3 regions of the Velazquezella soli genome follow, and region 1 is predicted to be linked to each of the others. Evidence: riboswitches for the same ligand, from Rfam matches in the RefSeq annotation. Region 1 holds a riboswitch; each other region holds the start of a gene.
The links. Region 1 has a riboswitch for cobalamin ahead of AC0JZ8_RS06400 (DUF1636 family protein). Riboswitches for the same ligand answer to the same signal wherever they lie in the genome.

Region 1 (10,451 bases):
GCCGCGACCAGTCCTTCTCGTCGGGAAGCCCTACCCGCAGATCATCCGGACGCTCTTGGAAGCGTCGGGTCATGATCCCGTGTTCGCCGAGGTGCTGGAAGAGACCTTGAGCGCGCCTGTCACGGATGGAACGAAACAGTGACGTGCCGCCGAAGACCCGAATACCGGCCGCCGACAGAGCTTCGTCCAGCCTTGCAGCATCCGCGCTGAGCCTGATGCGCATCGCGACCTGCCAATCGGCATCCGCCAGCGCTTCGCAAGCCACATGCAGAGCCGGACCGGAGACCGCCCAGGGCCCCAGCCTTTCCTCGATCTTTACGGTGACAGCGGGATGGCCGATCGCAAAGCCCAGCCGCAGGCCGGCCATGCCATAGAACTTGCCGAAGGAGCGCAACACGATCAGCCCGCCCTCGCCGACAGCGCCGACAACGCTCTGCGCTTCCGACACATCCATGAAGGCCTCATCGACGACGAGCAGCCCGCCCTTCGCGCGCATGATTTCCGCCAGCGCCAGAATGTCATCCGTCGACACGATCCGCCCGGTCGGATTGTTCGGGTTGACGATGACGGCGAGACTGGATGTCGCAAGATCGCCGAGATCATCCGTCTCCAGAACCTTAAAGCCTGCCATCGTCGCGGCACGCGCATGTTCCGCATAGGTGGGCGATAGAATAGCTGCCGTTCCGGTCGCTCCGACAAGACCGGCGATGATCGGCAGCAGGATCTGCGTTCCCGGCCCGGCCACGATATGAGCGGGTGACGGTGCCCGATATGCCTCAGCCGCTGCGGCCCTCAGCCTCTCGAGCGATGAAGGCTCCGGCAGACGCGCAAAAATATTGCCGGGGATCGGCGTATGCGGATAGGAATGCGGGTTGATGCCGGTCGATAGATCGATCCACGGCTCGGGTGCCTGAGGAAAGAGCGCACGCGCCATGGCAAGGTTGCCGCCATGCTGTATCGGACTGCCCAACTCAGAGATCGCCAACGTCATGTTCCTTCTCGCATTCTTCGCACTGATCACTGAGCGCATCGTCGGCTATCCGGACTGGCTGTTCAAACGCGTCGGCCATCCTGTCACCTGGATGGGCGCGCTGATATCCGCACTCGACAGAAGATGGAACCGCGAGGGCGATGATTTCGCCAGCCGCAAACGCATGGGCATTCTCGCGCTGTTCGTCCTCATCGGCTGCACCGTCGCCGCCGCGCTGGCGATTGCGGCTGTTCTCATGCTTTTGCCCTTCGGACCAATCCTTCTCGTGCTTGCCGCAGCCAGCTTGCCGGCCCAGAAAAGCCTCGAGACCCATGTGGAAGCCGTGGCAACCGCGTTGCGCTACAACGGGCTCGACGCCGGACGCAAGGCCGTCTCGATGATTGTCGGCCGCGATCCGGAAAAGCTCGATGACGCCGCGGTTTGCCGTGCCGCGATCGAAAGCCTGGCCGAGAATTTTTCCGATGGCGTGGTCGCCCCTGCCTTCTGGCTCGGCATCGGCGGCCTGGCCGGCGGCGCGGCCTACAAGGCTGCCAATACCGCCGACAGCATGATCGGCCATCGGTCTCCGCGTCATGAAGCGTTCGGCTGGGCCGCGGCCCGGTTCGACGACCTGATCAATCTGCCGGCCTCGCGCCTGACGGCGGCGCTGTTCGTTTTGGCCGCGATCTTCGTCAAGGACGCCTCGCCCCGCGATGCCATACGTGCAATCCGCCGGGACGCGAAACACCACCGTTCGCCGAACGCCGGCTGGCCGGAAGCGGCGATGGCGGGTGCGCTTGGCATTGCGCTCGCTGGTCCCCGGAGTTATGGCGGCCAGATTCTCGAGGCCCGATACATGGGAGACGGCAACCGGACCAACCTGAATTTCGATGATATCACCCGCGCCCTCAAGCTTGCGCGCGTAGCGGATGCGCTGTTGATCGGCCTGTTCGGCATCCTGGCGCTGCTCATCTGGCAATTTTGAGCAGTCCGTCGATATCGAGATGCTGCTCCATATGCGCGGCAAGGCGATCGAGAATGGCATCGACATTGGCTTCGTAATTCAGGCCCGACACGGTGCCGCCGAGACGCGACAGCCAGGCGGAACGCTGCCGGTCGTCGCAAAACAGTCCGTGCACATAGGTGCCGACCACCCTGCCATCTCTAGACGATGCACCTTCCGGAGTGCCGCCAATGCTCGAAAACGGACGCGAACAGTCGGCGCCAGTGGTATGACCCGTATGCATTTCGTAGCCGGCAAAGGATATCCCGTCGGAGCTGACGCCCGTCACCGCCTCCAGCCGCTTCGACGCCGAAAGCACGGTCTCGACATCGAGAAGCCCCAGCCCTTCCGCCGAACCGGGAGGACCTTCCGATCCCTCCGGATCCGATATCCGTCCGCCGAGCATCTGGTAACCGCCGCAAAGGCCAAGCACACGCCCGCCGCGCCTGTGATGAGCTGCGATATCCGTATCGAAGCCCGCTTCCCGCAGCGCCGCCAGATCCGCGATCGTGGCCTTGGAGCCGACCAGCAGCACGAGATCGCAGTCGCCGGGAATGGCCTCACCGCGGCGAACACGGATGAGCTCGACATCCGGCTCCGCTTCCAGCGGATCGAGATCGTCAAAATTGGAAATATGCGGCAGGATCGGCACCGCGATCCGCAACATCGCGCCGGGCTTGCGCGCAAACGACTGGGTAAGGCCGAGCGCATCTTCTGCCGGCAGAAGTGCTGCATCGGCGAAATGCGGCAAGAGGCCGATCGATTGCCAGCCGGTAAACGCACCGATCATCCGCATGCCCTCGGCAAACAAGGCCGGATCGCCGCGAAAGCGATTGACGATAAAGCCGTGGATCATTGCCGCGTCATCGGCATCGATGACGAGTTTCGTGCCGGCGAGGCTCGCGATCACGCCGCCCCGGTCGATATCGCCGATGAGAACCACCGGCACATCGGCAGCGCGGGCAAAGCCCATATTGGCGATATCGTTCTGGCGAAGGTTGATCTCCGAAGCGCTGCCCGCCCCTTCGACGAGGACGAGGTCTGCCCTGGCTTTCAGGATTTCGAAGCTCTCAAGCACCCGCGAAAGCAGTTTCGGCTTCAGATGCTGGTACTCGGCAGCCTTGGCATTGCCCTCGACCCTGCCCTGCACCACCACCTGGGCGCCGACTTCGCTCTGGGGCTTCAACAGAACCGGGTTCATATGGACGCTGAGCGGCACCCCCGCAGCCCTTGCCTGCAAGGCCTGCGCCCGGCCGATCTCCCCGCCATCAGCGGTGACCGCTGCATTGTTGGACATGTTCTGCGGCTTGAATGGGAGAACGCTTAAGCCACGCAGCGTGAAGACGCGGGCGAGCCCGGCGACGACCAGCGACTTGCCCACATCCGAGCCCGTCCCCTGAAACATGAGAGCGCGCGCCACCACCCGTCAGAACTCGATGCCGGCCTGGGCTTTGACGCCGGCCTTGAAGTGATGCTTGACGAGCGTCATCTCGGTCACCAGATCCGCCGCCTCGATCAGAGCCGGTTTTGCATTACGGCCGGTGACGACCACGTGCAGATCCGCCCGGCGCGCCTGTAACTGGGCAACGACCGTTTCGAGATCGAGATAATCGTAACGCAACGCGATATTGAGTTCGTCGAAAATGACGAGGCCGATCGTTTCATCCGCCATCAGTTCGAGTGCCATGCCCCAGGCCTTCTCGGCAGCGGCGATGTCGCGCTTGAGATCCTGGGTTTCCCAGGTAAAGCCCTCGCCCATTGTGTGCCAGGCGATGCGGTCGCCGAACACCGCAAGCGCCGGCTGCTCCCCGGTCGACCATGCGCCCTTGATGAACTGCACGATCCCGACGCGGCGGTTGTGGCCAAGCGTGCGCAGCGCCAGCCCGAAGGCCGCCGTCGACTTGCCCTTGCCGGAGCCGGTATGAACCATGAGGAGACCCTTTTCGACGGTCTTCTCCGCGACTTCGGCATCCTGAACCGCCTTGCGGTTTTCCATCTTCGCCCGGTGGCGCTGCTCGGTGGTCTGATCGATTTCCTTCAACGGACTGCAAGCTCCTTGGACGTGTTCGAGATTCCCTCACCTGCCCGGAAGCGCTCGCGGATGACGCCGGAAAGCGCTCCGAGAACGGCCCAGAAGACGAGGTTCGTCGCGTAGACGGCATTGACGAACCGCGCATGCAGTTCGATCGGCACCGCGGTGTCATGGGTCGGCGGCAGCGGTGCACCGATGATGTGCGGAGCAACCAGCAGGACGACCGCCAGAGCCGCAAGAAGGGCGGAACGGGTATAGGCAAGCAGCCCGAGGGCCAGGGCAGTGCAGACGGCCGTCGCAATCCACCAGATCTGCCGCGGTCCCAGTTCGGCGGCCGGCATGCCCGGAAGTTCCGGCGGCAGACCGAGGCCGGGTGCAAGGCTGACGGTGAGGAAGCCGGCAATGCCGAACATCAACCCGCCGCGCCATCCACCAAACCCGCCGTGTGCTTCGGCAATGGCGATGGCAACCAGCGCAAAACCGATGGCCGACAGTGCATTGGCGGCAGCCGTGTAGGCAAAGCGCTCGAGCCCGTCGGCCGGCGCCCATGCCTCTTCGGCGTGATGATGCTGAGCGGAAGCCGGCGCTGCAGTGCTGGCTGCCGTATCCGGAGCTGTGCCATGGCTATGTCCGGCAGCGCCGCCGGCATGTTCATAGGTCTCTGCCGCCAGAATAAGCGGCACGACGGAAAAGCTTTGCATCACAGTCATCAGAAGCCCGGACAAAAGCCCTGCGATCACCGCCGTGAGGACGATGTTACGAAACAGCGACATTGGGAAAATTCCTCTTAGTGGCAGGGAAAGGCCAGCGAGTGGCGCGTATCGTGGGCCGCATTGTGCACGGCCTCGATGTGCGAGAAGCCGACAAAGCCTACGATGAACAGGCCGAGTATGGCCGTCATGCCAAGAGGAATGATTTTCGATGCGGAAACGCTGGCTGCACCGGCAGCAGAGTTCGTAACCATGGACGTCGTCTTTCTGCCCTCCACCCGAGGACTTTCACTGTGCCTATCGTCTCCGGCAGGTCTCCTGGCTCGCGGATCGAACGCCTCTGACCCGCCTTCCCGGATGTCTCCAGTGGCATGTTGAGCAGAGACTTTCCGCTTACAGTTGCGGGGGCAGCCGCGGGTTTGACGTCAAGATATCGTCGCACCGCATTCCCTTCGATGAGCCCTCTCGGGCACCAAAGACAGGGTCACTATAGACGGTTTCCCCACACGGGCAATCGCCTTTGCGACATTGACACTGCCCTGCGACAAGGCTTAGGTGACTGCGATACGGTCCCTTGCCGGCAACAGTAGGGGCTAAGAGAGAATGCGGTGCGAACCCGGGATCATCTTTAAGATCCCATGGTTCAATGCCGCGGCTGCCCCCGCAACTGTAAGCGGCGAGCCATCCTGCCACTATGGCCACTGGAGAAATCCGGGAAGGCAGGCGGATGGTGACGACCCGCGAGCCAGGAGACCTGCCGTTCGAAAACGCGCCTTTCCGGGCGGGGTGCTCCGGTAAAGCTTCTTTCACTCTGCAGGATTGGCTTGCCTTCCTGTCGTGCACCCCGATGTTATTGGCTTGGGCGGTAGTGCGACACGATGGTGATTGACGAACGAAAAGACGAGCGCGATGCGTCCGCAGACGGCCTTGCCGGCGAGCCGGATGTGACGATTTTCGTCTGCACCAATTGTCGCGAGGCATCCGACAGCGAAGCGCGCCCGGGCATCGGCCTGATGGCAGCACTTCGCGAGGCAGCTGCCGGCAAGCCGCTTTCGGTTAAACCCGTGACCTGTCTCGCCAACTGCGAGAAAAGCCCAAGTGCTGCCTTCAGACATCGCTCCGGCTGGTCCTATGTCTTTGGTCATCTGTCGCTCGACAATGTCGAGGACATCGTGACCGGCGCGATGATGCTGGCTGATGACGAGCGCGGTTTCCTTCCCCTTCGCGGCCGCCCCATGTGCCTTCGCGGCAAGGGCATGACGGCCCGCATTCCCCCATTCCAGCACCACGAGGACCTGCCTTCATGAGCGTTTCATTCGACCGCGTTCCCTGCACCGTGATCACCGGGTTTCTCGGTGCCGGCAAGACAACGCTGATCCGTCACCTGATCGAAAACCTCAAGGGCAAGCGGCTCGCGATCATCGTCAACGAGTTCGGCGATGTCGGCATCGATGGCGACGTGTTGAAGAGCTGCGGCATCGAAAGCTGCCCTGATGACAACATTATCGAACTTGCCAACGGCTGCATCTGCTGCACCGTCGCCGACGACTTCGTTCCGGCGATCGACCAGATCCTGGCCCGCGAGCCCCGCGTCGATCAAATCCTGATCGAAACCTCGGGCCTTGCCCTGCCGAAGCCGCTCGTCCAGGCCTTCCAGTGGCCGGATGTGAAGGCCCGCGTCACCGTCGATGCCGTCATTGCCGTGGTGGATGGTCTGGCGCTCGCCCAAGGCCGCGTTGCCGACGATCACGAGGCACTGGAAGCGCAGCGCAGCCAGGATAGCTCGATCGACCACGACGACCCGGTCGAGGAAGTGTTCGAAGACCAGATCGCCTGCGCCGACATGATCGTGCTGACCAAGACGGACCTTCTCGACCAGGCTTCGCTTGCCGCCGCCAAGGGCCGCATTCAGGCGCATCTGCCACGGGCGGTGAAGATCGTGCCGGCTGCAAACGGCGCCGTCGATCCGAGCGTGCTGATCGGTCTCGGCCTTGCCGTCGAGGACGATATTGAAAACCGCAAGACCCATCATGACGACGAGCTGGATCACGATCACGACGATTTCGACAGTTTCGTCATCGATATTCCAGCCGTTGCCGATGCGGACGAACTCGCTGCCCGCATTTCCGCCACGGCGGAAGCGGAAAACGTGCTGCGCATCAAGGGTTTTGTCGACGTTGCCAACAAGCCTATGCGCCTTCAGGTCCAGGCGGTCGGTTCGCGCGTGAATCATTACTTTGACCGCGCCTGGGGCCCCGGCGAGACCCGCCAGAGCCGCCTCGTCGTGATCGGTGAAAAGGGGATGGACCGGGCGGCGATCGAAAAGATGCTGGCAGCATAAGAGGGCTGTAGAAGGAAAAGGATGCATATTCTCGCCACCACCTCGTCGTCGCTCGACGACCTGATCGAGCCGGTCGACCTTAACCAGTCGCCGGCGGATGTGGTGGTGCTGTCTTTTTCCGGCAGTGACCTGAACGGCATTGCAGCGGGTTGGAGCGATGGCAAGGCGAGCCTCTGCCTCACCAATATCTCCGACCTGCGCCATCCGATGTCCGTCGATCTGTGGCTCGAAAAGACCGCCGCCCACGCGCGCTTTATCCTGGTGCGCATTCTCGGCGGCTATGATCGCTGGGCCTATGGCGCCGATCAGCTGTCGCGACTGGCGAAGCGCAAGAAGATCCCGCTCGCGATGCTGCCAGGGGAATGCAGCATCAGCGACGACCGCCTGGCGGCTGCCTCGACAGTGCCCGATGCGACGCTGACGGACGTTCTTGCCTTCTTCCGCGAAGGCGGGCCGGACAATATGCAGCTTCTGGCGCGCCGCCTGGATGCCCTGGCAAGCGGCGACACGCAAAGCTTGCCGACCGCGACACCGATGCCGAAGCGGGGCTTCTACAAGCCCGGCCACGGCATCTCGACCGCCGATGAGCTTACTGCTGGTTTCCCGCCCGATGCGCAGCGGCTGCCGATCCTGTTCTACCGCTCCACCTTGCTTGCCAATGATGCGGCCCCGGTCGACGCGATGTACGAGGCGCTGGCCGCCCGCGGGTTCGCACCGATGCCGATGTTCGTCGGCGGCCTGAAGGATGCGGAAACCATCGGCTTTGTCGAACAGGCGATCGCAGAGCTCGATCCGGCCGCCATTCTCACCACGACCGCCTTTGCAAGTGCGACCGACGACAACGGCGACACGATTTTCGACCGCTCAGGGATTCCCGTCTTCCAGCTGGTCACCGCAACGACTCGGCGGGACGGATGGATGGAAGGCCGCCGCGGCCTCAACCCTTCTGATCTTGCCATGCATGTCGTGCTGCCGGAACTGGACGGCCGCATTCTCGCCGGCGCGATCTCGTTCAAGGCCGGCGACAAGACGGCCGATCTCATCAACCAGCCCGAACCTGACCGTATCGAACACGTCGCAGACCGGATCGCCGCCTTCCTTGCGATGAAGACCGTGTCCCGCGCCGAGCGAAAGCTCGTCATCCTGATGCCGGATTATCCGAATGCGCCGGGCCGCACCGGTTATGCCGTCGGCCTCGACGTGCCGCAAAGCGTTCTCACGATCCTCAGCACGCTATCGACAGCCGGCTACTCTATTTCCGATATCCCGCAAACCCCGCGCGCGCTTCTGGATCTTCTGGCCGCCAGGACAGTGCAATATCCGCTGGCAACCTACAGCCCTTCAGCTGGCATTGATTCCGCCTGGGGCGAGCCCGCAATGGATGCGGATCTGGAAGACGGTGCCTACCGTTTCCGCGCCGCGCAGTTCGGGAACGTCACGGTGGCGCTTGCCCCGGACCGCGGCCGCGATGCAGACCGCCGCGCCGACTATCACAGCCCCGACCTGCCGCCGCGCCATGCCCTCAATGCGTTCGGTCAGTGGATGCGTGATGCCGTGTGTGCCCATGCGATCGTTCATGTCGGCGCCCATGGCACGCTGGAATGGCTGCCTGGGAAAACCGTGGCGCTGTCGAAAGACTGCTTTCCGGAGCTTGTGACCGGTGGCCTGCCGGTCATCTATCCGTTCATCGTATCCAATCCCGGCGAGGCGGCGGTTGCCAAGCGGCGCATTTCCGCAGTGACCATCGGACACCTGCCGCCGGTTCTTACCGGTGCAGGCCTTTCGGTTGAGCAAACGAAACTCGAGCTGCTGGTCGACGAATACGCGCAGGCGGACGGGCTGGACAGGCGCCGCCGCGACCGGCTGGCGAAACTGATCGTCGAGACCGCGGGCGACTGCGGACTGGCATCGGAGGCCGGGATCACAGGGGATGACGACCCCGACACGGCGCTCAGCCGCATCGACGCGTTTCTCTGCGATCTCAAGGACTTCGCCATCAAGGACGGCCAGCACGTGTTCGGCGAAATCGCAGCCGGCGATGACGATCCGCTGCGGATCGCCAGTGCCGGCACCGAAATGCAGGCGCTGCTCGATGCTCTCGATGGCCGGCATATCCGCCCCGGACCGTCGGGTGCACCCGCCCGTGGACGCCGCGACGTGATGCCGACCGGCCGCAATCTCTACGCCAGCGATCCGCGCACCCTGCCGACCCCGACCGCGTTCGAGCTCGGCAAGCGCGCCGCCGACGAGATATTGCGTCGCTACCTTCAGGACCATGGCGACTGGCCGAAAAGCCTCGTCTTCGACCTATGGGGCAGCGCTTCGCTTCGAAGCGGCGGCGAGGAAGTGGCGCAGGTTCTGGCGCTGATGGGTGCGAGACCCGTACAGGACGCCGCGACCGGCCGCGTCACCGGTATCGAGGTTCTGGCGCCGGCCACGCTTGGCCGCCCGCGTATCGATGTCAGCCTTCGGATTTCCGGCCTGTTCCGCGACATGTTTCCGGCACTGATAGCACTTCTCGATGCGGCCATGCGGGCGATTGCCGCGCGTGAGGAAGCACCGGGTGACAATCCGCTGGCAGAGGATGCGCAGACGCTCGGCCATGTGCCCCCGCGCATCTTCGGTTCGGCCCCCGGCACCTACGGTTCCGGCATCGAGGAAAAGCTTGCCGACGGCAGCTGGGGCGAACGCGAGGAACTCGGCCGTCTCTATCTCGACGCCACCAGCCACGCATTCGGCGGTGCCGATGGCGACGGCGTCCACGTTCCCGGCGGGTTTGCCGAAAGAATCGGCAGCGCCGACCTTCTCGTCCATACCGGCGATGATCCCGGTCGCGATCTTCTCGACGGCTCCGCCGACGTTGCCTTTATCGGCGGATTTTCCGCAGCTGTGGCGGCTTTGGGCGGCAAGGCAGATATGATCGCGCTCGATACGACCGATCCGCAGAAGCCGAAAGCACGCTCCATTTCCGAGGCCGTGACCCGCGTCGTGCGCGCCCGTGCCGTCAATCCGCGCTTTATCGCCGGCCAGATGCGCCACGGTCCCCGCGGTGCAGCCGAACTGGTCGAAGCCGTCGACCGCTTGATCGGCTTTGCCGAGACCACCCACGCCGTTCCGCAATCGCTGATCGACGCGACCTATGACGCCTATCTGGGCGACGAGAAAGTCCGCGACTTCCTGATTTCCCAGAACCCCGAAGGCGCCCGCTACATGGGCCTGCGGTTCCGCGCGGCACTCGATCGCGGTCTCTGGCATCCGCGCCGCAACGCGGTGAATGCCGAGCTGGAAATGCTGGCCGAAGACTGCGAAAGGCTGGTCGCATGACAGTATTCGCACGCGACCGGGCCGATCTGGACATGAGACGCGGCGCCTGCCCTGCCCTGTCTGCGCCGATG
Region 2 (10,451 bases), on a different contig from region 1:
GAATGCCGCGTACCGGGGCTCGTCCTTGAATGTGAACGCGAGAATGCCAATCAGAACTGTCACAAAGATCACCGAGATGGTTGTGGCGACCAGCATGAACGGATTGGGTGTCATTGGCCATGTCCTTCATGGCTGCCATGATCGCCGTGCCCGCCATGCGCAGCCTCAGGCTTTGCGCCACCAGCCACTGGACCGACGGACAGTTCGACATCGACTGGCCCGGCCTTCTCGAAGACCAGTGTCGCCTTGACGGTCTCACCTTCCTTGAAGGGCTTGTCGACCTGCATGAACATCAGGTGATAGCTGCCGGGTTTGAATTCGACAGAGCCGTGAGCCGGAACGGCAACGCCATCCTTCAATTCCCGCATTTCCATGACGCCGCCATCCATCTTCATCTCGTGAATCTGGACCTCGCCGGCACGATCGGAGGTGGCACTGACAAGGCGGTCTGCTGCGCCGCTATTGACGATCGTCAGGTAGCCGCCGCCGACCTTGGCGACCGGCAGCATGGCGCGGGAATAGGCGGACTCGACCTTGATGTCGCCCTTGACGTGACCATCGACGTGATGTGCGAGCGCCGAGACCGGAAGCGACAGGGCAAGAACCGCGGCGAAGATTTTGATTCGGGTGAATGACATGAAGGATCCTCCTTGGAATGAATTCGGCATTTCGGTCTTTCTCAGGTGAGCGCGCGTTTGAGCGGCTTGATGTGGCGGATGACGAAAAGGTCGAGCACCAACACGGCGACGAGGACGAGGCCTGTCAGCGGAAACAGAAGCGATACGGCCAGCATGACAATGGCTGCCCCCTTCCAGAGAGCCATCTTCTCCGGAGTGACCGGAGCAACGAGACGGATGGCGCCGGCGGGCCTGCGTTTCCACCACATGACGATGCCGCTGACCGACAGGAAGATGATGGAAAGACAGAAGAGCGTGTTGAGAGCGATATTCCAGACACCGATATCGCCCTCGTGCAGCGCAATGCCGACTGCCATGGCCTTGCCCGCGGCGCCGTAGTCCTCGTAGCGGATATCAGCGAGAACCTTGCCGCTATACTGGTCGATATGCATGGTGCGGTCGGAAACGGGATCGGCGCTGTCATTACTCATCGTGTCGCGAGCGATTGTCCACACACCGGTTTCCCCACTCGGAAAGGAGAGCTGGAAGCGCCCGCCGAACCCAAGCGATCTTGCCTGAGCGACAACCGCGTCCACGCCCGAGGCGTTAGAGGCTAATGGCATTGCGTGGCCATTATGCGCAGCATGGGGATCAGATGCGGGCATCGGGGTCTGTTCCAGCACCCACGGAACCTGCTTGACGCCCTCATGGTTCATACTCGCATGGGTGACATCCGACAGCGGCACATTATCCCATTTTTCCGCAGGAAATGTGCTCCAGGCCTGTGTCATCTTCTCACCCCAGACCCCAGCCCACGTCAGGCCGGAAAGGAGAAAGGCGAAAAGGATGAGGGCGATGTAAACACCCACAGTCTGGTGCAGTGATTTCCAAACTTGCCGGCCACGAAACTGCGGGATAAGCGATTTCGCCAGACTGCGTTCGCCGCGTGGCCACCACAAATAAAGACCCGTGATGATGAGAACGATGCCGAAACCCGCGGCTATCTCAATCAGTCGGTCGCCGACTGTTCCAATCAGCAAGGTCCCATGGATGAGATTGGCCAGATCGTAGAGCGCATCACGGCGATCCCATGTTCCGATAACCGTTCCCCGATATTGATCGACAGCCACCATGGTTGCCTTTTCGCCCGAATTGACGCGAAAGACGGCCGGCTGTGTTTCCGAGCGGGGCACGATGTACTGGGTTACAGCACCTCTTGGCACGGCAGCTTTTGCCGCCTCAGCCTGTTGCGAGACGGCAAGCGCCTGGTGCGCGGGGGCGACGGTGTAAAATTTTTCTCCGTCACGCCCCACCAGGACCGATGACCAAAGCATGATGAGCCCTGTTACGGCGAGTATCAGAAGAAAAGGCGCGACGTACAGTCCGGCATAAAAATGCCAGCGCCAGGCGGTGTTGTAGAAGTCGCGCGTGCTGCGATTGTCGGCTTTTCCCGCCGTGGGTTCTGCGATCACGGTCATACGTATCCCCTCTGGTACGATGTCGCTGCGTTGAATGGATGTTGGATTGATCGTGCGCCTGAGCGATGCTCCGTCCGGCGGGGACGAAGGCGCAATCTGCCGGATTTCTGCCGTCAGACGCTCTGCTGGCTACGAAAGCGCAGCGGAGAGCGAACGCAGACGGCTATCGATTGCTACTCCCCCTCTCGGAGAGACGATCGATAGGGCAGACGATCAAATGTCAGATAGCGAGGGGAGGGCCTCTGGCGGAGGCGCCGGATGGTAGGAAGGAGCGGGGTGCAAGCTCGATTGCTACTGATTGAGCATGTGCGACTTCGCGCAGGATGGGCGCGCCAAATGTGTCGGTGGGCGTCGGCAGGATAGTTGCGGCGGCCAGTCGGCAAGCTTCGCAAAATCCGCCGGCCTTCTGGCCATGCTGATGTGTCTTGCCATCTTCTGATGGAAGGCAAAGCACTGGCAAAGTTCCGTCAGGAAGAATGTAGGCGGCAATTTCGCTGGCTGGAATTGGGCCAGCGTCGAGGACAGGTGTCTTATGGGCGAACCCGAGCAAAAGGAATGCGAGTGCGCATGCGATGCACAGCCCCCATTGCCGCAAATGCCCAAAATTCCGGATCATCTCATCGATCTGCCCGTGAAACCTGACGGATGTCATACTCCCTCGATCGGGACGGCGCAATGTGTCGCAAGCGTGGTGACAATTTGACGCGTGGCGGGCGAGCAGCGTGTCAGTCAAGGCTTGGTTCGACTTCGCCTTTGTGGCAGACAATTCACACCGCGAACGTTGCGAGCGGTCTCGAAGCTCTGAAAGATGGTCTTATGAAAGCTGCCCCGAACACTGCCAAGGCTATGTCCGATCACTGGAACGGGCGCGCCCATCGCTTCAACGGTGCGGCCTCACACAAACGTCATCACGACGACTGGAAACGCGTGTTCTCCGCTGCACTCGGTGACAACATCCGCGATGCTGTCGATCTTGGATGCGGCACAGGGGCCTGCGCATTGTTGCTCGCGGAGCTCGGCCATCGGGTCACCGCAGTGGATGGTTCAGAGGGCATGCTGTCCCACGCGCGTCAAGATGCCGAGGCCCGCGGCCTCGACCTGACCTTTGTCCATTCGACGATGGATGACGCCGAAATTCCTGACGCGAGCGTCGATATCGTTACCTTGCGCAATGTTCTATGGACGCTTGAGAACCCGGCGGGTGCGCTGTCCCTGGCTCACCGCATCCTGAGGCCCGGTGGCAAGCTTCTGGTGTCGGACGGCCTGTGGTTCCTGCATCGCAAAAACGACAGCGCAGTTGAGTTCGGCAAGGAACTGCCGTTTTTTAACGGCCTGACGGATATTGATGCGCGTGCACTGCTGCATGAGGCTGGCTTCGGCGACGTGCAGTCGTGGAAGCATCTCTTTGAAACGCATCCCTATGGTGCCGTCTACGATGATAGCACACAGCAGATCGAATATTTCGTGCTGACAGCGACAAAGCCGCGCTGACGCAGATCCAAAGCTTGCGTGGCAAATCCAAGCCTGTATAGCTTTCAACCGTCGGTTCCCGTAAGGGACGAACAGGGAATTCGAAACGGAGCGATCCGTCAAACGAAACTGCCCCCGCAACTGTAGGCGGCGAGCATCCTTTCATCGGCCACTGGGCGCTTTGCCCGGGAAGGCGAAAGGACGCAGCGACCCGCCAGTCAGGAGACCTGCCGACACCTGGGTAAACTAATGCCGGCGGGGTGTCCGGAGGAGGAAGCGGATGTTTGCAGCGTTCTTGCGTGCTGTTTCGAATGGCGGTGAAAACTGGCAGGCGGGTGTCCCATGCCGTCTCGACGATCCCCGATCGGGTCCTTTTCACTGACCGGAGATTGATCATGACGAAACTCAAGGCAGCGCTTGCCTTTTCGACCCTTCTGTTCGCGAGCTCGGGCGCTTATGCTGCCTCGACGACCTATCCGCTCAAGATCAGCAATTGCGGTCAGGAACTGACCTTCAATGCTGCGCCTAAAAGCGTTGCAACCGTCGGCCAGTCGACGACTGAGATGCTCTATGAGCTCGGCCTCGGCGACAAAGTTGTTGGCACGTCGGTTTGGTTCAACGAGGTTCTGCCGGAGTTCAAGGACGTCAATGCCAAGGTGCCGCGTCTGGCGGACAACCATCCCGGTTTCGAAGCCGTGGCTTCCAAGAAGCCCGAGCTGGTGACGACCCAGTTCGAGGTCCATGTCGGCCCGCAGGGCGTGGTCGGCACGCGCCAGCAGTTCAACGAGCTCGGCATCAATGTCTATGCCATGCCCGCCGATTGCGTCGGCAAGGACAACATGTCGGGCGGCGACGGTTCGCGCAAAGTCCCGTTCTCGATCGACACGGTTTACCGCGCCGTCGATGAACTCTCGACGATTTTCGACGTGCAGGATCGCGGTGACAAGCTCGAAGAACAGCTTCGCTCACGCGTGTCCGCCGCTGCCGCAAAGGCGAAGTCGCTCGATCTGAAGGACGTTTCTGCCGTCTTCTGGTTCTCCAGCGCCGATATCGATCTCGATCCCTTTGTCGCTGGCCAGAAGGGTATTCCCGGCTTTATCATGAATACGCTCGGCGTGAAGAACGTGGTGGAGAGCGATGAGGAATATCCGTCCGTCGGTTGGGAGACGATCGCCAAGGCCAATCCGGATGTCATCATCATCGCGCGCATGGATCGCCGCCGTTATCCGGCCGACGACTATCAGGTTAAGCTCGACTACCTGAAGAGCGATCCGGTGACCCGTGAGATGGAGGCCGTCAAGAACGGCAATATCGTCGTGGTCGATGCCCACGCCGTCCATGCCGGCATTCGCATCCCGACCGGCATTGAAACTGTCGCCGACGCGCTTGAAGACATTAAGGGCAAGCAGTGACCGATATCGCAGTGGAGCGGGACGGGAGGATCGCCACGCGCCTGATCGGTTATCTGGCCGGCTCCGTCCTCCTGCTCCTCATGGCCATTGCGCTGGGCGTCTCCGTCGGGGAGACGTCCATGCCGATCCATCTTGTCGGCCAGACGCTGGCCAACAAGATGTTCGGCGCATCCTATGCCATCGATTCGATCGACGCTGGCATCATCTGGAACTATAGGCTCACACGCGCCATCGTGGCGGCCTGCTGCGGTGCGTCACTGGCCGTGTCCGGCGTCGTCCTGCAAGCGATGCTGCGCAATACGCTGGCTGATCCGTATATTCTCGGTATCTCCGCTGGTGCATCAACGGGTGCTGTCACCATCCTGATCTTGGGTATCGGCGGTGGACTTCTTTCGCTCTCGCTTGGTGCCTTTGCCGGTTCGCTCATCGCCTTTCTTCTGGTGGTGATGCTGGCGCGCGCTGCAGGCGGCGGTGTCGGCATTCAGGCGACCGGGCTGATCATCCTCGCCGGCATCGCCGGTTCGCAACTCTTCAATGCCCTGACCTCCTTCATCATCACCCGATCCGCCAATGCTGAGCAGGTGCGCGGCGTGATGTTCTGGCTGATGGGGAACCTCAGCGGCGTACGCTGGAACGATGTCATGCTGGCCGTTCCGATCGCCATTCTGGGTGTCTGTATTTGCATGTGGCATCGCCGGGCGCTGGATGCCTTCACCTTCGGTGCGGACTCCGCGGCCTCTCTCGGAGTGCCCGTCCGAAAGATCCAGGCGATCGTTATCGGAACGGCGGCGATGATGACCGCTGTCATGGTCAGCATTGTCGGATCGATCGGTTTCGTCGGCATCGTTATTCCCCATGCCGCGCGCTTTCTCGTCGGGCCGCGTCACGCCCGCCTTCTGCCCGTGTCGGCGCTGATGGGAGCGGTTTTTCTCGTGCTTGCCGATATCGGCTCGCGGGTGCTGGTGCCCAATCAGGTCCTGCCGATCGGCGTCATCACCGCCCTTGTCGGCGCACCGGGATTCGCCATCATCCTCATTCGCGGAAGGCGCATTCGATGATCCTCACCGCTGACAGTTTGAGCTGGAAGGTCCGCGGTACCAGCATCCTGGAAAAGGTATCTCTCGACGTACAGGACGGAGAGACGCTTGGATTGATCGGGCCGAACGGTTCCGGCAAATCGACCCTGTTGAAACTGCTGGCCGGCATCCTCACACTATCATCAGGTGGCGTCTCGCTTCAAGGCCAAGCCATGGCGCGGATGAACCGGCGACAGGTTGGTCAGACCTTGGCCTTTGTCGAGCAGCAAAGCGATACGCTCGAGCGACTGACTGTCCTCGACGCGGTAGAGCTCGGTCGAACGGCGTGGCTGTCGGCGCTGCAGCCGTGGTCGGCAGGGGATGATTGGATCGTCGCAGAGGCCCTGCGACAGGTCGATATGGCCGGCATGGAAAAGCGATCGTGGCACACACTGTCAGGTGGGGAAAAACAGCGCGTCCATATCGCCCGTGCGCTCGCACAGCAGCCTAAAATCCTGCTGCTCGACGAGCCGACCAACCATCTCGATATTCAGCATCAGCTCTCTATCCTCGGTCTCGTCAAGGCGCTTCCCGTCACGTCGGTGATCGCGCTCCATGATCTCAATCAGGCGATGACCTGCGACCGCATCGGCGTAATGTCGAAAGGTGCGCTTCTGGCCTTGGGGACTCCTGCCGAGATTCTGACGCTCGACCTGATCCGCAACGTTTTTGGTGTCACGGCCCGTTTTATCGAAGACACGGATGGCTCAAGCCTGATCCGGTTCCAATCCATTCAATGAGGTTCTCATGCGATCCATTTTCTTTGCCACTCTCCTGGCTCTGGCGCCAGTCGCTGCCCATGCCGAGACTTTCGAAGTAAAGATGCTGAACGGCAATGCCACCGGCGGCATGGCTTTCGAACCGGATTTCCTGTCGCTGAAACCAGGTGACATGGTGAAGTTCCTGGCGACGCAGCGGGGGCATAATGCAGCTACGATCAAGGATTTCCTCCCGAAAGGAGCCACTCCGTTCAAGGGCAAGATCAATCAGGAGATCGAAGTCACCTTCACCGAGGAAGGCTTTTACGGGATCATGTGCACGCCGCACTACGACATGGGCATGGTCATGGTCGTGCGAGTTGGTGACGCGCCGCTGGCCGAAATGAAGCTGCCGGATGATGTGCGACCGGGGGCAGTGAAGCATATTGGTCAGATTGTTGAACGGAATCAATAAGATTACGTTTCAATAATGGGTCGATAGTTCGATTCCGCTCAAGAGCGAATAGGCGAACGGACATGGCTACTTTGCGCCCGCATATCAGTCGTTCATTCGGTTCCCAACCCGTACTGAAAGCCGTCGATCGCCGCTTCCCATGGCGCAATAAGCAGAGAGTTGTCGGTCGGTGTGCGCCCTGGTAGCGAAGAACAGCGCGGGGAGCAGGCTTTGCTCCTGGAACAGATGGAAGTACCTCAATCAACGTGATCGGCCGAGGCTAACGCCAATCCCGACCAACAGCAGGCGCTCAGAAACTTCGTCCATACGGAATAACCGATCGCCCGCACAGCCACTGATATGAACAGGAAGGCAAAGTGCATATGGCCGGGTCTGCCTATTTTCGCGTGGTGTTGCTACTGTGTGAGTATAAATTGGGCCTTGACTTCGGCCGGAACTGGTGTGGATTGTTACATAGTATTGTTGTGCCCCAGTCCCCGTCAGAAGGTACGCACAGGCCCGTTTTCTTAAATCAAAATGGAGAGCACTCATGGCACTTAAACCAGGACCAAAGCCGATAGCAAAATCCACAGGGAAACCGGACCAGCGCCGCCGTGATAACAAAACCACACCAGGGAATAACCCGTCCCTCAAACCTAGCAAGTCCACCAAATAAAGCACATGAAAGACGGCTCTCGCCGATTTGCACTTCTACCCCGGCATTCGATTAAACCTGCGCGAAATACCGCCCGGACTTCGTGCCTGTCGGATGTTGGATGTCACTTTCTCGAATTCCCCGCCAATATCGGTCAGTCCGATAACGGCCCGATATGAGCCGTTCCCCCGTAGACAAGCTGCCGCCCGCCACTATGCATTTTCGGCGCGTTAGGTTTTGCAAACAACGGGTTTGCAACGTCTCAAGATATGTTATCCCATTGTCACTGATCTCCCAGTGAATTGGAACGATTGGAAGCTGAGACTGATCTCAGACTCAGCCATTCTCTCATCGTCTTATGGATGGGGGTTGCATGAGGTCGAAACTACTTAAGATCACCGTGAAGAATGTCGGCTGCATCGGATCCGAGTCCATCAGCGTCAAACTTGATGATGTTCTATGCCTGGTTGGCCCAAACAATTCCGGGAAAACGACAATTCTGCGCGCATATGAGCTCGCGGTGAACCCGGGCACGTTTACCGCGCACGATCGGTGCAACTGGGCACCCGCTGGCGAGCCGTCGGAAATCCAGCTGGATGTCCACATTCCGGCTGGCATGGGCAATGTCGATGAGAAGTGGAAAATAGTAGAGGGCGAAAAACGCATTGTACGCAGCCGGTGGAGTTGGCCGGCCGGTGAAAAGGCCGTTCGACAGACCTGGGATCCGCAAACTGGCGACTGGGCGGAGGAGGGAAAGGCTGGAGGAGCAGATAACGTTTTCACGTCCCGCCTACCAAAGCCAATGCGAATTAAATCCCTGGATGATGCTCTGTCGACTGAGGATATACTGCTCACACTGGCGCTAAGCCCCTTGGTGAAAGAACTTAAGGCACTGGAGACAGACTCGGAGTCGCAAATCTCCAAAGACAAAGCTGCCCTCGCAGCGACGGTAAATGCGCTTGCACAGCCTCATAAAAACCGATTGGACGTTATCTCGGACCAAATAAAGACCGGCTTCCAAGGGGTATTTCCAGGTCTCAGTGTCAGTCTTCATGTTGAGATGACCAGCCCTGAATTGAAAATTGATTCATTGCTGAAGCAAGGCTCTGGCATCCGCGTGGAGGAGCCCTCTGGCCAATCCCGCGTGGCCCAAAAGGGCACGGGCGCTCGGCGGGCACTATTTTGGGCAATGCTTCAGGTACACAACGAAATCAGCCGTCAGACAGAGCGGCGCGAGGCGCTATTGAAGCCGCTCAACGCCAGTCTGTTAAAGGAAAGGAAGAAAGACCCGGACAGTGAAGCAACCAAACTTATCACCCAGAAGATAGCTGCTCTCAACGAAGGTGGCGCGATTCCAGAAGATGCCGAGGATCCAGCGTTGCCTGGTTACATTCTTCTGATGGACGAGCCGGAAAATGCGCTTCACCCCATGGCTGCAAGAGCAGCTCAAGCACATCTATATGCTCTAGGGCAGCATCCCGATTGGCAGGTGTTGATAACAACACACTCACCTTACTTCGTCAATCCACTTGAAGATCACACCACGATCGCTCGCCTACAGAGATCGAGCGACGGGAAAGCGCTATCACCCCGCTTATACGTAGCGGACGAGATGGAGTTTTCCAAAGAGGAGAAAGATAACCTTCAGGCGCTCCAACTCACTGACGTAGGTTTCTCTGAGATTTTCTTCGGCAGCTACCCAATTCTAGTCGAGGGGGACACGGAACACGCTGCTTTCATATCCGCAATCGTGAAAGCTCAGCACGAGCTGGCGGGTAAGGTAAGTATTATACGCGCGCGTGGGAAAGCGATTCTCGTTCCGCTGATAAAGATGTTGCGTCACTTCAAGACCGATTTTGGCATCGTACATGATGTGGACTGGCCGCGGAGGAAAGACGGCGCAAATAACGCAATGTGGACCATTAACACGTCCATTCGCGATGAGATTATCCGTTGCCGCCAACTTGGACAAACGGTCTATCACCGTTGGAGCATACCCGACTTCGAACGATATCTCGGAGGCAAGGAGCTTGGAAAGGATAAGCCCTACGCTGCGTTTGACCGCGTTACGGGCGACGAAGCTTTGAAGACGAAAGTGAGATCGCTCATAAGCAGCCTGTTTGAGGGCGGTGCTTTCGATCCGGCTGGCCACGATGCGAACGGAGATTTTATTGCGCAGGTAGAGGCCGAACTGGTCTCATGGGCCAAATCCAGCGGGGAAACCACCAATCCACGTCTTAATCCCGTAGCTTAGTGAGCCGGCCCCAATGATCCACTATAGGAAGTAGTGCGCTCCGCTCAAATCGGATCCGGTCTGGCAAATCCAATAACATGCCAACCAGGGCTACGAAACGCACTGGGTCGCAAGGAAATTGAACACGGTGGAACCTGCGGGACCTGCTCAATATCCTATCCAAAATGATTAGACTTCTTTGGAAGGACCAAAGCTCGGCGACGCCTCGCCTCTTCATGCATGTTGACAGGAGTGGTCGCAAGAACGCGGGTAATTAAAGAGGTCAGGAAACTAGCTGGAGAAAGGTCTTCAGGGGTTCGGTCTGATAGGATTGTTACGTTAGGGAGGGCTTTGACGA
Region 3 (10,451 bases), 830 kb from region 1:
ATTTGCCGGGACACCGACTTGTAGACCTCGAAGCGCGGCGGCACGAAGATCAGATCCGGGCATTTGCGCTTGGCAGTGACGGAGGGCATGGCGGAGTGAACGCCGAAGGCGCGTGCTTCGTAGCTTGCGGCCGCCACAACGCCGCGCGCCGCGGATCCGCCGACAGCCAAAGGCTTGCCGCGCAGGTCAGGATTGTCGCGCTGCTCGACGGAGGCATAGAACGCATCCATGTCGACATGGATGATCTTGCGGGTGGATATGGAGGCCGTGACATTCATGCGGGCGTGCGGTTTGCTGGATCGTATGGAAACAAAAAGAGAACATAGCAGTCTTCCGACAAATATCCAAGCTCTCTGCCCAGCTTCCTGTGCATGAGGGAAACAAGCGGGCTTTGAAGGCGTTTGCTTCTGGTGATCATCAACAGGAGACAGTTTCATGGCTGACGACAGCACGACAACCATTCGAGCGACTTTCGACACCCGTGCGGCCGCAGACCTTGCGGTCGAACATCTGGTGCAGCAGCACGGTATCTCGCGTCCGGATATCTTCATCCAGTCCGTCGGTGCCGACAACACGGTCGGATCCGCTCCGTCGGGTGGCGATGCGTCGCATGATGGCGGAGAGCGCACCGATGGCCCGCTGGAGGGCGAGATCGAGGTTTCCGCCGATATCACTGAGAGCAAGATGGCGGCGGTGCAGAAGAGTTTTGGCGAAGCAGGCGCGATACGCGTGACCGGCCGCTGACTTCAGTGAACCGAGGGGCCGGCTCTCAGCCGGCTCCATATGGCGGTGAGCTCAGAGGTTTGCTGCAATCGAATCGGCGACGAGCAGCGCATGTTCCGCAACCTGCGGAAAGCCCATCAGCTCGCCAAAATGTCCGCGTGCCAGCGGGCCGGCGATGAAAAGCTTTGGTTCGGGCTTGCCATCCGCGTCTATCGCGTTGGACTGCTCGTTGCAGGAAAGACCAAGCCCCGTCGGATCGAGGTGCAGAAAGCCGTGATCGCCGAGTTGCCGCAGCCATTGCTGGCTCTGCAGCACGTTGCCGTGGGCGGGGCCGGTCGTGACCGCGACGGCATCGAACTGGTGGACTTCGACACCATCCTGCCCGCGCCGCTTGATGGTGACATCGATGATGTCTCCGTCGGTGCTGACGTCGACGATGCCTGCGGCGAGGATGTCGAGCCTGCCGGCTGCCGCTTCCGCGTCGAGCACGTCTTCCACCTGCGGCGCAATCCGGAAGCGGTGGACGTCCCAATAGGGACGCAGGTGTCGCACGATCCGGCGGCGTGCCTCGAGCGGCAGATGCTTCCAGATGCCGCCGCCTTGCGAGCGCAACTGGTCGAGAACCGCATGCCAGGTCTGACCATCTGCCTGTGCTTCCCTGATCGCGGCCCGCACGCGGTGTAGGATCTCGGATGCGCTAGTGGCGGGATGGTCGAGAAAGTCGCCGAACGGTTCCTGCGCGAAGGTGGCGTGTCCGCGCGAGCGGAGGCCACGGCGCGAGAGGGCGGTAATGCTGCCGCTATGCCCGCAACGCTTCAACGAAGCGATGACATCTGCGGAGGTCAGCCCGTTGCCGACGACGAGGACCCGATCGTCGGCCCGGATCGGCGCCAATGCGTTCGGCGCTGTCGGGTCCGCGACATAGCGCGGATGCTCGGCCAGTCGTCTCAAGGAGCGTGGGGCAACGGGAGCAGGGTGGGTGGCAGCGATCACCAGGATATCGGCAACCAGCGTCTGCCCGGTGGTATCGGTGACATGCCATTGGTCGTGCCGCTTTTCGACGCCGTTCACCGCGGCGCAGATATGGCGGACGGCTCCTGATGCCAAAAGAGGTTGAAGGTTGGACAGGACATAGTTTCCGAAGATGCCCCGGCGCGGAAACACGTTGCCATCGGCGCGAAATGCCGCCTCATCGTCCGCAACGGAGCCGGTCGTTTCCATCCATCTCGAAAAATGCTCGGGATCGCCAGGAAGTATGCTCATTCGCGTTGCCGGGACGTTGATCCGGTGCACCGGGTCGCGCGTATCGTAGGCGAGACCCCTGCCGATTTCGGCACGCGGCTCGAAAATGGTGATGTCGACGGCGTCCGCCTTGTGGCCCGTCGCGAGATGGAAAGCGACCGCTGCCCCGGTCACGCCGCCGCCGATAATGGCGATTGAAGATCGTGTTTGTTCAGGCCGTTCAGACGTCTTCGATGCTGTCACTGTCAGTCACTTCGGTTAGACGCGGCCGCTCTTTTAAACTCGCACGGTACGTCGTTGAATCAAAAATCGATAGGCGCTGCGCTTGCAAAAACGGGCTTTTTCCTAGGCATCGGAAACGGAGCACGTTTATCCCTTGGCGCGGCTAAATTTAGTCCAGTGTTCTCGCAGGCAATATTGTTCACGACTCCCTCTGACGCGACATTACACATCAAAGATCGGGAAGGAATGGAGAGCGTGATGATTGGTGGCGGCTTTTCGATATTTGGGATCGATCTGTTCGGATCGACAAGGCAGTTTGCCGGTGACCGAAAAGAAGAAGCCGCGGCATTGCCACGGCTCGAGACGCAGAAGGTCGAGGAGACTGATGCCGATCGACTGACGGATACCGACCAGCAGGACATTTTTCTCTGGAGTACGTCTCTCGCCTACTGATACATGACGCGGAAGCCGGTCTCAGCCGGGCCTTCGTCATGTCTCAACCGTCCGGATGACGGGAATCGCAAGCAGTTTTCATCAGATAGAAGTTCGGGCGCCCGCAGTGGAGCGCCCGAAACCATTAATCGAGAAGTTCGGCAGGCACCTTGCCGCCGTTTTCGGACAGCTTCTTCAGCAGCGCCTTGTGTAGCCACATGTTCATCGTGGCGGAATCGCTCTGGTCGCCGGTGTAGCCGAGTTCTTCGGCCAGTTCCTTGCGCTCCGAAAGGCTCGCGTCCATGCCGAGCGCCTTCATCAGGTCGACGATCGAATGCTTCCAGTCGAGCTTCTGGCCGCTCTTCTTGACGGCTGCGTCGAGGACCGGTGCGATATCGACGGTCTGCATCGTGGCAGAGGTCGAGCCTGGAGTTGCGACTGGCGGTGCGCCTGCAGTCTTCGGCGCAGCCTGGGCTGTTCCGCCGACCGGCGGGGCTGTGGTCGCAGCAGGTTCTGGCGTCGCCATGGACGTCGGTGTCGGCTCGGCGCCTGTTGGCGAAGCCGGTGCAGCTGCTGCAGGATGACCGAAGATGGCGTCCTTGATCTTGCTGAATATGCTCATGGATAGTTCCTCCGTTGGTTTATGCCATACATGGTACGAGATCGCGTCGATGACGGATCACTTTAGTTCTGCGGGACGACGACGCGATCGCCGCGTGAGCCGCGGTCTGAACGGTCCGGTCCGCCACGACCGCTGGAACGGTCACGGCCATCGCGACCACCCCGATCATTGCGGCCGTCGCGGTCGTTGCGGATGTAGCCGGGGCGCTCCGGGCGGTCGCCACGGTTCCAGTCCCGATGCGGGCGATCGTTGTCACGGTCGGGCCGGCGGCCGTCGTGACGGCCGTGGTGGCGATCGCGGTCGCGGTGATGACGGTAACGGTAGTTCGGACCGTCGTAACGGTTGAACCGGTCGTAGCGATCGGACGAACGGCACTCGGTGTAGGTGCCGCCTTCGCTGACGCAGCCCGCCAGCATCAGGCAGGCAAGACCGACAGCGGTCACCGCCTTCAATGCTCTGAATTTCATGTGATTGCCCCTGTTACCATTTTATCGAGTGCTAAACAGGAGAAGGGGCCAAGAAGTTCCTCATATACCTCTTCGGGCGTGCGTGGCGCTGCAACAGTTTTTGATGTCGTAATCTGAGGTGACCTGTCGCGTCTGTCCCTCTAGTATCGCGGCTTCACTCGGTTGGGGCATGCAATGGCAGAATTTCCGCAAAAGGCTAAGGTCGTCATCATCGGGCTCGGTGGCATCGTCGGTGCGTCGATCGCGCATCACCTTGTCGAGCGCGGCTGGGACGATATCGTCGGCATCGACAAGTCTGGGGTCCCGACCGATATCGGGTCGACCGCGCATGCCTCGGACTTCTGCTACACGACCAGCCATGACTACCTGTCGGTCTGGACCACCCAGTATTCGGTGGATTTCTACGAGAAGATGGGGCACTACGCCCGCATCGGCGGCCTCGAAGTCGCCCGCACCGGCGACGATGCCTGGATGGAAGAGATCAAGCGCAAGCTGACCTCTGCCAAAGCCTTCGGCACCCGGGCGCATTACGTCTCGCCGTCCGAGATCAAGGCGATGTTCCCGCTGATCGAGGAAGATCAGGTGCAGGGCGGTCTGTTTGATCCAGATGCCGGTCTCGTCATTCCGCGCTCGCAGACAGTCGCCGGCAAGCTGGTGGACGCCGCCGAAAAAGCCGGAAAGCTCAAGGTATTCGGCAATACGGCGGCGCAGTCTCTGATTATCGAGGGCGGCCGCATCAAGGGCGTCGTCACCCACCGCGGCACGATCATGGCCGACCATGTCGTCGTCTGCGCCGGCATCTGGGGCCGGCTGATTGCCGAAATGGCGGGCGAGGATCTGCCGGTCATGCCGGTCGATCATCCGCTGACCTTTTTCGGGCCCTATAACGAGTTCGAAGGCACCGGCAAGGAAATCGGCTATCCGCTTTTGCGCGACCAGGGCAATTCGGCCTATATGCGCGACACCGGCGATCCGAAGACGACCGAGGGTGGTCAGATCGAGTGGGGTTACTACGAGACCACCCATCCGCGCCTCTGTCATCCCCGCGACATTCTTGAAAAGCACGAAGCGCGGCTGTCGCCGTCGCAGCGCGATCTCGACATGGAACAGATCATCGAGCCGCTGGAAAAGGCGATCGAGCTGACGCCGATCCTCGGCGAACTCGGCTATAACGAAGGGCATTCGTTCAACGGCCTCTTGCAGGTGTCGGCCGGCGGCGGTGCCTCCTGCGGCGAAAGCCAGAAGGTGCGCGGGCTCTGGTACTGCGTTGCCATCTGGGTCAAGGACGGCCCGGCCTATGGCAAGCTGATCGCCGACTGGATGACCGACGGCCGCACCGAGATCGACCACAACTCCATTGATTACGCGCGCTTCTATCCGCATCAGCTGACGGAAGAGTTCATCGAGGGGCGCACCTTTGAGGCGGCCCAGAAGATCTATTTCCCGGCCGTTCATCCGCGCGAACCCTATGCGACGGGCCGCGGCGCCAAGCGTTCGCCGTTCCACGACCGCGAACAGGAACTCGGCGGTTACTTCATGGAACTCGGCGGCTGGGAGCGTGCCCACGGCTACGCGGCCAACGAGCATCTGCTGGAGAAATACGGCGACCGGGTGCCGAAGCGCGAAAACGAGTGGGACAGCCGCCACTTCTGGCGCGTGTCGAATGCCGAGCATCTGGCGATGAGCGAGGATTGCGGCATCGTCAACCTGTCGCATTTCCACATGGTCGATATCGAGGGGCCCGACCATGTCGAGCTGCTCGAATGGCTGTGTGCGGCCAAGATCGGTGGCGACGGCAATATCGGCAAGGGTATCTACACCCACTTCCTCGACGACGAGGGCATGGTGCGGGCAGATTTCACCGTCTTCCGTCTGGCTGACCGCGGCCGTCTCGTCAACGGCGCCGATGCCGGCCCGCGGGACCTGCTCTACATGAAGCGTGTCGCGCAGGATCGTGGCCTCAACGTCACCATTACCGATGTCTCGGAAAAGTTCATCACCATCGGCATCTGGGGCCCGAACGCTCGCGAAAACCTCAAGAAGGTCGTGGCCGACCCTGAAGGTCTCGATGTCGAGAACTTCGCCTTCGCCGCGATCAAGCCGATCGAGATCGCCGGCAAGCATGTCACGGCGTTCCGCATCTCCTATGTGGGCGAGCAGGGCTGGGAACTGCATATGAAATACGAGGACGGCGTTGCCGTCTGGGATGCGCTGCGTGCCACCGGCGTGATGGCCTTCGGCGTCGAAACCTATGCCAACTCACGCCGCATGGAAAAGAGCCTGCGCCTGCAGAACGGCGATCTCCTGACCCAGTACAACCTGATCGAAGCGGATCTTGCCCGTCCAAAGGTCAAGGAAGCCGATTTTTGCGGCAAGGCGAAGCATCTCGAATACAAGGCCCGCGACCATCAGCCGGCGATGCTCTGCACGCTCTTGATGACCGACAATGTCGATGCGTCCGGTGTCGCCCGCTATCCGGTCGGCTCGCTGCCGGTGATGGATCCTGACACGGGCGAGGTTCTAATCGACGACCTTGGACGGCGTTCCTATACGACCTCGATCGCCTACGGCCCGACGATCGGCAAGAACATCGCGCTCGCCTATCTGCCCTGGTCGCATTGCCAGGTCGGCCGGAAACTGACGGTGGATTATTTCAACGAGGCCTTCCCGGTGGAAGTCGCAGCGGTCGGTTACAAGCCGCTCTACGACCCTGAAAATCTCAAGCCGAGAAGCTGATCGGCTTCGGGTCTGACAAACAAAAAACGCTCCGCGGATGTCCACGGAGCGTTTTTTTATTAGCTGAGACTGATCTTAGTACTGCGCAGTCGGGGACGAAGAGCCCTGCTGGTTGCCGTTGAGGCCGGTTGCGACGACCGACACGCGGAACTTGCCGTCGAGGTTCTTGTCGAAGATCGCGCCGACGACGATGTCGGCCTCGGCTTCGACTTCGTCACGGATGCGGCTCGCAGCTTCATCGACTTCGAACAGTGTCATGTCGGTACCGCCTGAGATCGAGATGAGCACGCCCTTGGCGCCCTTCATCGAGATGTCGTCGAGCAGCGGATTGGCGATGGCGGCTTCGGCGGCGATCAGCGCGCGGCCATCGCCGGAAGCTTCGCCGGTTCCCATCATCGCACGACCCATGCCCTTCATCACCGATTTCACGTCGGCGAAGTCGAGGTTGATCAGGCCTTCCTTGACGATCAGGTCGGTGATGCAGCTGACGCCCGAAAACAGCACGCGGTCCGCGATCATGAAGGCGTCGGCGAAGCTGGTCTTGGCGTCGGCAATGCGAAACAGGTTCTGGTTCGGAATGACGATGACCGTATCGGCGGCTTCACGCAGGGCTTCGATACCCTCGTTGGCCGTCTTCATGCGGCGGTGCCCTTCAAACGAGAAGGGTTTTGTGACGACCGCAACCGTCAGGATGCCGGCAGAGCGTGCTGCGCGTGCAATCGCGGGGGCCGCACCCGTTCCGGTGCCGCCGCCCATGCCGGCGGTGACGAAACACATGTGCGAGCCGGCGAGATGATCCATGATCTCGTCGATCGATTCTTCGGCCGCCGCGCGGCCGATATCCGGCAGCGAGCCAGCACCGAGACCTTCGGTCACCTGCGCACCCAGCTGGATTCGGCGCGACGCCTTGGATGTTGCCAGAACCTGGGCATCCGTATTGGCGGCGATGAATTCCACGCCGTGGAGATTTTCCGTGATCATGTTGTTGATCGCGTTACCGCCACCGCCTCCGACACCGATCACGGTTATCTGCGGTTTCAATTCGGTCAAGCCGCTCTTAATATCCGTCATCTTCGTCTCCTTCAGCTCCTTCCGGTCGTCCCATACCAGAAGGACGGCGAATCGCCCCGCAGGCTATCTGTCCGCAAGGTCATAGACCAGAGCGCTGTCAGGCCAAAGAGGCAGGAGTAGGGTGAGGGCGATGTCATCGCGATTTAATGTACAGCATCCCTGAATTGAGCGCCTCACAAAGGTCGCGACCAATCCAAAATAGACCGTTGCGTAAATTGGTATGTTATACTATTACACTCAGCAACGGCAGAGATCGCGCGGGGATCGCTCTGGACAAGCACCGGCGTGTTCCCTATCAGTTGGAGCGCTACGGTTCTGCAATCGCAGATGAAAAGGGAATGCGGTGAGGCTTTCGGGCCAAGTCCGCGACTGCCCTCGCAACTGTAAGCGGCGAGCCAGCCATCGATACCACTGATCATCCGATCGGGAAGGCGATGGAAGGCGTTCGAGCCGCAAGTCAGGAGACCTGCCGTGGCATGGACAACCAACACCGGACGAGGGGTTCCGGCAGGGAGATGATTATGACGCAAGCAATGCGCTCGTGCGCCATTTTGACGTCGAGCCGCGATGCGGCTTCAGGTCGTCCTGCCCTTTTTTCCGATTATTAAAGGACAGGACATGAAATCAGGGCTTATCGCCGCCTTAGTTGCGGCACTTCCCACATTCGCCTTTGCCGCACCGACCAGCTACCCGCTGACGATCGAGAATTGCGGTCGCCCCGTCACGTTCGAGAACGCGCCCCAGAAGATCGTTTCGATCGGTCAGGGCATGACCGAAGTGCTTTATTCGCTCGGGTTGGCCGACAAGGTGGCGGGCACTGCCGTCTGGGTCGGGCCGGTGCTTTCGCCCTATGCAGAGGTGGATGCGAAGATCAAACGGCTTGCCGACAACGACCCGAGCTTTGAATCGGTCGTCGGTCTCGAACCGGATCTGGTTGCTGCCGAGTTCGAGTGGCATGTCGGGCCGATGGGGTCCGTCGGCAAGCGCGAGCAGTTTTCCGATCTCGGCATCAACACCTATGTCTCGCCCGCCGATTGCGTCGCCAAGACCAATGTCGATGGCGGGGACGGCGTTCGCAACGAACTGTTCAAGATGGACCTGATCTACCGCGAGATTACCGAGCTCTCGAAGATCTTCGACGTCGAGGACAAGGGCACGGCCCTGATCGCAGACCTGAAACAGCGCGAAGCCGCAGCCGTCGCATCGATCAAGGGCGTTGAGCTAAAGAACCTGCCGATCGTCTTCTGGTATTCCAGCAAAGAGACCAAGGGCGACGCCTTTATCGCGGGCAAGAACAGCGCACCGGCCTATATCCTCAACACGATCGGCGCCCGCAATGTGGTGACGACGGAAGAAGAATGGCCGCTGGTCGGCTGGGAAACGATTGCTGAGGCCAACCCCTCCGTCATCGTCGTAGCCACCATGGACCGTCGCCGCTATGCCGCGGATGATCCTGCCGTGAAGATCAAGTTCCTCGAGACTGATCCCGTCGTCAGCCAGCTGGATGCGGTGAGAAAGAAGCGTTTCGTGATGATGGACGCCCAGTCGATGAACCCGACGATCCGCACGATCGAGGGCATCGAGACGCTCGCCCGGGGCATCCAGTCCTTCGGCCTTGCGAATTAGGGTGCGGCGGGAGATGATATCTTTCCCTGTTTCCGCCATCGTCGATGAGGCGAATTTGCCCGACCTGCCCAGGCGCCCCAAGTGACGCGATCCCGTATCGGACGTTGGGCGCTAGGTGCCGCAGGCGTGTTCCTCGTGCTATCGGCGCTTCTCGTCGCCATCGTTGCCGGGGTGGCGATCGGTGAGATGACCATTCCCATGGAGACGACGATTTCTGCGGTGACAAACCGGCTCGGCTTTACGGCCGTGGCCTTGCCGCGCATCCAGGAAGCGGTGATCTGGGACTATCGCCTGTCGCGCTCACTGGTCGCGGCGTTTTGCGGCGCCGGCCTGGCGCTGTCGGGGGCGATCCTCCAGTCTCTGCTGCGGAACTCGCTGGCCGAGCCTTACGTGCTCGGCATCTCGGCTGGGGCATCGACCGGTGCGGTCAGCGTCATGCTGCTCGGCTTTGGCGCGGGCGCGATCTCGCTTTCCGCCGGAGCCTTTGCCGGCGCGCTGATCGCCTTCGTCTTCGTGGTAATGTTGTCGAGCGGACGCCAGACGGCGGACCGGACCATTCTGGCCGGCGTCGCCGCCTCGCAATTGTTCAACGCGCTCACCTCCTACATTGTCTCGACCTCTGCCAATGCCGAACAGGCGCGCAGCGTGATGTTCTGGCTGCTCGGCAGCCTTGCCGGCGTCCGCTGGCCGGAGGTGACGCTTGCCGCATCGGTCGTGACCGTCGGGCTCGTCGTCTGCATCTGGCATGCGCGGGCGCTCGATGCGTTTACCTTCGGCGAGGATGCGGCGCGTTCGCTCGGCATTGCGGTACGGAGGGTCCGCGTGGTGCTGTTGCTTGTCACGGCGCTGATGACGGCGACGATCGTCAGTATGGTCGGCGCGATCGGCTTTGTTGGGCTCGTCATTCCGCATGCCGCCCGGTTTATCGTCGGCCCCGGCCATATCCGGCTTCTGCCGGCCTGTGCGCTGATCGGGGCGCTGTTCATGGTGCTCGCCGATATCGTCTCGCGCATCGTCATCGCACCGCAGATCCTGCCGATCGGGGTGGTGACGGCGCTGGTCGGCGTTCCCTTCTTCTGCGTCATTCTCTACCGGGCGAGGAGGGTCGCATGACAACCGATACCGTCTCCGCCCCGGTTTTGGCCGCCAGTGCGGTTCGCTGGCTCGCCGGGCGCAAGGTGATCGTCGATGGCGTCACCGTGTCGGTCGATGAGGGCCGGACGCTCGGGCTGATCGGGCCCAATGGTTCCGGCAAGTCGTCACTGATCCGCCTGCTTGCGGGTCTGCGGCCACCCGCCGCCGGCAAGGTC

Region 2: linked by a shared signal. The riboswitch ahead of AC0JZ8_RS02665 (ABC transporter substrate-binding protein) and the one ahead of AC0JZ8_RS06400 (DUF1636 family protein) in region 1 are both predicted to bind cobalamin.
Region 3: linked by a shared signal. The riboswitch ahead of AC0JZ8_RS10350 (ABC transporter substrate-binding protein) and the one ahead of AC0JZ8_RS06400 (DUF1636 family protein) in region 1 are both predicted to bind cobalamin.

What each region holds. Positions count from the first base shown of each region.
Region 1 covers NZ_CDRNXF010000004.1:570,775-581,225, reverse strand. The annotation lists gene cobD (threonine-phosphate decarboxylase CobD) at 1-991, opposite strand, end outside; gene cbiB (adenosylcobinamide-phosphate synthase CbiB) at 990-1,955, shown strand; gene AC0JZ8_RS06420 (cobyric acid synthase) at 1,939-3,396, opposite strand; gene cobO (cob(I)yrinic acid a,c-diamide adenosyltransferase) at 3,400-4,014, opposite strand; gene AC0JZ8_RS06410 (CbtA family protein) at 4,011-4,778, opposite strand; gene AC0JZ8_RS06405 (CbtB domain-containing protein) at 4,793-4,969, opposite strand; cobalamin riboswitch at 5,007-5,207, opposite strand; cobalamin riboswitch at 5,265-5,491, shown strand; gene AC0JZ8_RS06400 (DUF1636 family protein) at 5,594-6,022, shown strand; gene cobW (cobalamin biosynthesis protein CobW) at 6,019-7,056, shown strand; gene cobN (cobaltochelatase subunit CobN) at 7,078-10,380, shown strand; gene cobG (precorrin-3B synthase) at 10,377-10,451, shown strand, end outside.
Region 2 covers NZ_CDRNXF010000002.1:183,749-194,199, reverse strand. The annotation lists gene AC0JZ8_RS02685 (SCO family protein) at 1-114, opposite strand, end outside; gene AC0JZ8_RS02680 (copper chaperone PCu(A)C) at 111-638, opposite strand; gene AC0JZ8_RS02675 (PepSY-associated TM helix domain-containing protein) at 680-2,095, opposite strand; gene AC0JZ8_RS02670 (class I SAM-dependent methyltransferase) at 2,942-3,586, shown strand; cobalamin riboswitch at 3,622-3,814, shown strand; gene AC0JZ8_RS02665 (ABC transporter substrate-binding protein) at 3,961-4,977, shown strand; gene AC0JZ8_RS02660 (FecCD family ABC transporter permease) at 5,058-6,035, shown strand; gene AC0JZ8_RS02655 (ABC transporter ATP-binding protein) at 6,032-6,793, shown strand; gene AC0JZ8_RS02650 (pseudoazurin) at 6,876-7,226, shown strand; gene AC0JZ8_RS02645 (ATP-dependent nuclease) at 8,234-10,114, shown strand; gene AC0JZ8_RS02640 (hypothetical protein) at 10,270-10,451, opposite strand, start outside.
Region 3 covers NZ_CDRNXF010000004.1:1,399,648-1,410,098, forward strand. The annotation lists gene dinB (DNA polymerase IV) at 1-278, opposite strand, end outside; gene AC0JZ8_RS10315 (hypothetical protein) at 436-744, shown strand; gene AC0JZ8_RS10320 (FAD/NAD(P)-binding protein) at 796-2,208, opposite strand; gene AC0JZ8_RS10325 (hypothetical protein) at 2,263-2,640, shown strand; gene AC0JZ8_RS10330 (DUF3597 domain-containing protein) at 2,765-3,241, opposite strand; gene AC0JZ8_RS10335 (hypothetical protein) at 3,304-3,708, opposite strand; gene AC0JZ8_RS10340 (GcvT family protein) at 3,883-6,444, shown strand; gene ftsZ (cell division protein FtsZ) at 6,520-7,515, opposite strand; cobalamin riboswitch at 7,809-8,003, shown strand; gene AC0JZ8_RS10350 (ABC transporter substrate-binding protein) at 8,134-9,141, shown strand; gene AC0JZ8_RS10355 (FecCD family ABC transporter permease) at 9,223-10,254, shown strand; gene AC0JZ8_RS10360 (ABC transporter ATP-binding protein) at 10,251-10,451, shown strand, end outside.